2 regions of the Psychrobacillus sp. FSL K6-1415 genome follow, and region 2 is predicted to be linked to the other one. Evidence: predicted binding sites of a transcription regulator. Region 2 holds the regulator's gene; the other holds the start of a gene.
The links. Region 2 encodes Rex, which represses fermentation and respiration genes when NADH is low (regulators of the CRP and FNR family bind a similar motif). Its sites were predicted from a motif close to TTGTGAAATATTTCACAA; they were not measured.

Region 1: a site for Rex is predicted at 1,907-1,924, ahead of MKY60_RS08770 (nitrate/nitrite transporter). Genes of this name have one in related genera too.

The regions. Positions count from the first base shown of each region.
Region 1 covers NZ_JBBOOQ010000001.1:1,884,778-1,888,208, reverse strand. Annotated here, with positions in the region: gene MKY60_RS08775 (ThiF family adenylyltransferase) at 1-138, opposite strand, end outside; gene MKY60_RS08770 (nitrate/nitrite transporter) at 323-1,837, opposite strand; gene MKY60_RS08765 (hemerythrin domain-containing protein) at 2,614-3,138, opposite strand; gene MKY60_RS08760 (response regulator) at 3,157-3,431, opposite strand, start outside.
Region 2 covers NZ_JBBOOQ010000001.1:3,585,138-3,588,568, reverse strand. Annotated here, with positions in the region: gene MKY60_RS17560 (ABC-F family ATP-binding cassette domain-containing protein) at 1-1,262, opposite strand, end outside; gene MKY60_RS17555 (redox-sensing transcriptional repressor Rex) at 1,393-2,034, shown strand; gene MKY60_RS17550 (CPBP family intramembrane glutamic endopeptidase) at 2,080-2,817, opposite strand; gene groES (co-chaperone GroES) at 3,005-3,289, shown strand; gene groL (chaperonin GroEL) at 3,328-3,431, shown strand, end outside.

The DNA of each region.
Region 1 (3,431 bases), 1.7 Mb from region 2:
TGCTCTCACCAATGTTTCAGCAATTGCAGAACCAAGTGCTCCACAACCAATAACCGCCACTTTTGCATCACTTAAATGTTTTTGACCAGATGCTCCTATATGTTTAAATAATAGTTGTCTTGAATATCGCGATTCCATTAAAACACTTCCTTTTAAGAAAAGCGCAAGCGTCAATGTTAGCCCCGACTATCGCTGGAAGGACTTTACGCAAAGGCGTTCTTTGCCTTTTCTAAAATCCTAAAGCGACTCGAGGGGCTAGGCGCTGGAGCTAGACATATACTGAGTAAAAAGCATATTTAAAATAGGGGAAGGCCCCCTATCTTTACGATTGGTTGCCCTCGTTGGTCCGGTGTTCAGTTATATCAGTAAAGGTTCCAACATATCTAACATCTTCTCCTGTTTCATCTTTAACTGCACTAATATTTAACCATTCCAAAAATACTTCCCCATTTTTTTTGGTATTCCAAATCTCACCTTGCCACATCCCATCTTTTTGAATACACTTCCACATTTCATCATAAAATGCTTTTTCTTGACGATTAGATTTTAAGATTCTAGGAGTTTTCCCAATAGCTTCTTCCTCACTAAATCCTGTCAATTGTGTAAACGATGGGTTAACTGTAACAATTGTACCAGCTGTGTTTGTTACCATAATTCCTTGACCAGTTGATTTGAAAACTTCCTGAGCTAATTTTAATCTATCTTGATAATACATAAATACTACTAAAACTAAACTTGCCAAAGATACAGAAGATAGTAGCATAAATCCTATTGAGTACTGTCCAGTTATTGAGAAAATCGTCGCTAATAATAGTGGTGGGAAAAATCCACCTAAACCACCCATCATCGAAACAATACCATTGGCAATACCAGCTTGTTTATTGAAATAAAATGGTACTAATTTAAATATTACACCATTTCCTATTCCTGCACTAATTCCTATAACAATACATCCAATTGTATATAGCATTATAGATGGAGAGAAAGCTAATAATATTGCAGCTATTGTATAAACAGAGAATACCCCCATCAATAGGAATAGCGGTTGAAATTTATCACCTAACCACCCACCAACTGGTCTAAAAACTGTGGCTACTGCGATAAATCCAGCAGTTCTTAAACCTGCATCGACTTTATCTAATTCAAAGTTACTCACTAGGAAATTCGGTAGATAAACAGTAAATGCCACAAACGAACCAAAAGTTATGAAATAGAATAAAGAGAAAAACCAAAGCTTATCATTTTTCCAAACACCTTTAATCTGTTCGATTATAGGTGTTTTTACTTTCACCTCATGTTTATCTCCAAGAAAAATATTAATAACTATAAATACTAATAGTAATATTAAATATAATTTAACTGTCAAAGACCAACCAATTTGAGTCGCAATCATTGGAGCTGCAAAAGTAGAAATAGCAGTACCTATATTTCCTGCTCCGTAAATACCATTTACAAAACCATGTTTTTCTTTCGGAAAATATTTAGGTAATGATGTAACACCTACAGAGAAAACTGCTCCCCCAACCCCTAAAAATAGACCCCCGATTATTAAATCTATATAACTTGAAGCTTCACTTATATAAAACACGGGGAACATTAGTAGTACAAAGCTAATAAGAAATACAAGTCTTGCACCAATTACATTTGCATAATAACCAAGCGGTATACGTAATATAGATCCCAGTACTACAGGTATAGCAGTCAATATTGCTATTTTATCAGCTGGTATATCAATATCTTCTTTAATAAATGGAAGTAATGAAGAAATGATTACCCAAATCATAAAGCCTAAAACTAAGTTCATTGTCTGTAACGGCAATTGGACTTTCTTTATCATTCATATCACCTTTTCTAATTTGGTATTGAATGATTCACGTATTGATTCCCTACTATTATTTTAACTAAAATATGAAAAGTTTCTAATAGGGGACTCCCCTTAACGGCCAAGGGTATTCCCTAAAAAGATTATATTAATGTAGTTTCTTGATTTTACGGTAATTACTGAATGCTCATTCTTTGAAAATGACTCCTGTTTTAAAGTTTAAAGTATGTATTCATACGATTGTTTGTTTACTTAACACCATCATTTTAACAATAGTAACCAGGAAAAATGAGGTCGGTCCATTAAGTTCAAAACCTGTTTCTAGCGTTTTCAATATCATTGGCAGGAACTAAAAAGTAATTCGCATCCACACTCAGTAATTATTTTCTTATATTTTAAGAATAATTGAATCATATTTTATCTTTACTTGCTCTCACCTTTTAATTACTTACTCCCATCTGTGGATTACTTGCGGTCGTATAGAATTTACTTGCTCAAAGCCTATATTTACTTGCGGACTATTACCTTTTACTTGCGGAATGGATAATTTCACCAAATTACTTTCCCATTTCACAGACTGAATGTGTAGAATTGAATTACTTTTGTTTTGTTCTCTATTCACGTGGGAGAATGCAAAGGATAGTGTTTACTTGTATTTCATCGTGTTTACCATTAAGCACAAGGGATTGAACCCGTGTCCATGGAAATCGATGTGTATTTTAGTTTTCATCACTCTGTGGTGAATTTAATACAAATAGAAAAAAATAACCCATAGAGTGAAATGAGTTATTTTAAACAATTAAAGTATTCAGTTGTTCTAATAATTTATCTTGGTCCACTGCTTTCATCACTCGATCAGTCATAGGAAACAATACAGATTCTTCTTTTACAAAATGAACCATTAACACTTCGAAGGCTTCACCTGCGTCCTTCGCTATTCGTTTCATATCATCTAGGCTTAAATGATCTATACCTGCTCTAGTATGATGTAAAAAATGACCTATATATGCATCTATTTCTTCATGCTCTGCTTCGATAGTTACTATTGGACCTTGTTCTGTTCCAATATAATGCCCTAATAACGGGAAAAAGAACTTTTCTTCCTTATCAGTATGATTTTTAAGAGGCTCTAAGAAATCGATTAACAGCTTACGTAGCGCCGAGAACTCTGCACGAGCTTCAATTTCCTCATATACATCGTTTTCAAAGTTTAAAACGATCGCATGCCATTCATTCATTAAGTGCATTAAATATTGATGTTCGTTTTCTAATATTCTCATAGCTGGAACGGGACTTTGGAAATTAGCATTAGCCATTATTAAAGACCTCACTTTTTAAAATTCTAATAATTTCTTTTTCAGTGCATACTCAACTAGCTCTGGACGACTTTTTAAATCTAATTTTTCCATTATTTTTGCTTTGTGTGCTTCTACCGTTTTTACTGATATAAATAGTTTTGCAGCAATATCTTTATTGCCATAGCCTTTTGCAACTAACGGTAGAATCTCTATTTCTCTTTTGGAAAGTACTCTAAATGGATCGTCGTCTACTATATTTTGATCTTTTTTTATGAATTCTTTTACGAGAGAAGTTGCCATTTTGGGATGTA
Region 2 (3,431 bases):
AACGGCCATTCATCCCATAGTTCTTGTAAAGCTGTTTTGTTGCCAGTTAATGCAGCTTGTTCTTGATCATAGTATCCAAATTGGACATTCGTACCATACTGGATTTTCCCATCAGCGGCATTTAATTGTTTCATAATTGTTTTTAGTAAAGTTGATTTGCCCACTCCATTTGGTCCAACGAGTGCAATGCGGTCTTGCTTGTACACAGAGAAGGAAATATTCGATGAAACAGTTTTGTTTGGATAGCCAACTGCAATTTGCTCCAGACGAAGTACGTCATTGCCACTTGGTCGATCGATAGTAAATCCGAAAGAAGCAGATTTTTCATCACCATCTGGGGATTCCATCCAATCTGTTTTCTCAATAACTTTACGTCTAGATTGAGCCATTTTAGTTGTAGAGGCACGGGCAAGATTTTTACTGACAAAATCCTCGAGCTTTGCTTTTTCCTCTTGCTGTTTTTCATACTTCTTTCTATCTAACTCATAGTTTTTTGCTTTTTGCGTTAAGTACGAACTGTAGTTGCCAACGTATCTTACTACATTATGCCGAGATACTTCGTAAACAAAGTTGACTACTTGGTCTAAAAAGTAACGGTCATGTGAGACGATAAGAACTGCACCGCTATAATTTTTCAGATAGTTTTCTAAAAAGCTTAGCGTTTGAATGTCCAAATGGTTGGTAGGCTCATCGAGGATTAGCAAGTCTGGCTTACTTAGAAGCATTTTTGCAAGTGCTAGCCTCGTTTTTTGTCCTCCTGACAATGCTTGGACAGGCTTATCATAATCATCTGGGAAAAACTGCATGCCGTGTAATATAGAGCGTATATCTGATTCGAAGCGATAGCCACCTGCCTCATTAAAGGCTAACTGTAATTCATCGTACGTTGCTGCCACTCTTGCATAAGCTTCAGTATCTTCATATATAGTAGGGTCTGCCATTTGTGATTCTAGGGAACGAAGCTCTTTTTCAGAGTTAATGAGATGACTAAAGATTGTCTTCATTTCCTCCCAGATTGTCAATTTAGATTCGAGACCTGCATGCTGTTCTAAATAGCCAAGACGAATATTTTTTGGCATAATTATTTCGCCTGAATCATACGACATTTCACCTGCTATTATTTTAAGTAGTGTAGATTTTCCGGCACCGTTTCTACCAACAAGGGCAACCCGGTCTCGATCCTGAACCTCTAGCTTTACGTTAGTTAATATATCTTCACCGTTAAAGGATTTTGTTATTTGATTGACTTGTAAAACAATCACAATTATTCGCACCTCAATTCTATCCTTAGTGTAATAGATAGGGCTTGTCGTTGCAACGCTCTAGGTTTACAATGGTAGAAATGTCTAGTAAGATAATAACGATTTGTTTGACTAAACTAGGAGGATTTTTATGAAGCCAGAAATACCGAGAATTCCTCAAGCAACTACGAAAAGACTTCCATTATATTATAGATTTTTACAAAGCTTTCATAATGCTGGGCACAAACGAGTTTCTTCGCAGGAATTGAGTGAAGCGATGAAAATCGATTCCGCAACAATTAGGAGAGATTTCTCTCATTTTGGTGCGCTTGGAAAAAAGGGTTACGGTTATGACGTTCCGACTTTACTTGAGTTTTTCCGTAAAACACTCGATCAGGATGAGGCTGCGAATGTTGCGCTCATTGGAGTTGGAAGTTTGGGAACTGCTTTTCTAAAGTATAATTTCCAAAAAAACCATAATACAAAAATTGTCGTGGCATTCGATACAAAGGCTCCGGTAGAAGGAACGACCATAAGTGATATTCCTGTGTATCATTCGAGTGTTATGCTTGAAAAGCTAGAGGAATATGGAATTGAACTGGTCATTTTTACTTTGCCAAGTCGATCTGCACAGCAAGTAGCCGATCAATTAGAAGCTTCTTCTATTAAAGGGATATTAAACTTTACACCAATACGTTTACAAACAACCGATGCTATCCGTGTACATACCATCGATCTTTCTGTAGAATTACAGACTCTTATTTATTTAATAAGAAATGAACTGACTGAATAACAAAAAAAGCCTTTGACCATAATGCTAACAGGTCAAAGGCTTTTATTAATGAAAAAATAGGAACTGCATATTTGAATATTGTTTAAGAAACTGTTGAATTTCCTCACCGTAAAATTGAACTAGCACAACAAATCCATTTAATAACATATGGGAGATAATTGATGCGATAATTCGCTTTGTCTTGTAATAGATAAATGCGAATATAAATCCGGAAACCGCATATAGTAGTATGTGCGTAAAGTCAAAGTGAATAATTCCAAACACAATTGCACTTACAGAAGCGGCTACAAAGAAATTCGTTTTTGGCAACAGAGTTCCGAAAATGATTCTTCGGAATATCAGCTCCTCTAATATAGGGGCAAAAATGACAATTGAAAAAATAGCTAATGGTACGGTATGGGCAATTTCTATAAACTGAGTTGTATTTTCTGATCCAGGATCCACACCAAATTTAAGCTCGATGCTTGCTGCAATACCCTGTCCTACAAATACTAGAAAGAAACCAGCAATTCCCCAACCGATCGTTTGGAGGGTTGGGCTTGGCTTACCATTTAGTGGCTTCAAGTAAGTCTTGTCTTTACGGATGATTAGCAGGGTGATCAATGTAGCGATTCCCATGCTAAGAAATACCCACCAACCAGAAATGAAAAGTGCTGGATTTTCCACTCCTTTAGCTTCTAATAGGGTATAAAGCTCTGGTAGGAACGGGACAAGTATACCTGAAGATAGTTGCATTATACAGTAAACGATTAAAATGTATATACCAGTTTTTTGTTGTTTCATAAACAGTTTTATTCCTCTCTATATGTACCTTCTTTTCTTATTGTATCGGAAATAGAAAATAAAAGAAAAAGATAGCTTCTTACTTGCAAAATGTTCTGTGATTAATTATTATTATAAGTGTGTTAGCACTCAAAGAGTAAGAGTGCTAATAATATTACATTTTACTATTTTAGGGAGGTAGTTTCACTTGTTAAGACCATTAGGTGATCGTATCGTAATCGAATTAATCGAAGCTGAGGAAAAAACAGCATCTGGCATCGTACTTCCAGACTCTGCTAAAGAAAAACCGCAAGAAGGAAATGTTGTTGCTACAGGGACTGGACGAGTACTTGAAAACGGCACTCGCGTTGAACTTGACGTAAAAGAGGGAGACCGCATCATCTTCTCTAAATATTCAGGCACAGAAGTGAAATATGAAAACAACGATTATTTAATTTTACGCGAAAGCGATGTTCTAGCTATTATTGGCTAATAAAACTTAGGAAAATATATTCAGGAGGTAACTAACACATGGCTAAAGAAATTAAATTCAGTGAAGACGCACGTAGCGCAATGTTACGTGGAGTAGATAAACTTGCAGATGCTGTTAAAGTAACACTTGGACCAAAAGGACG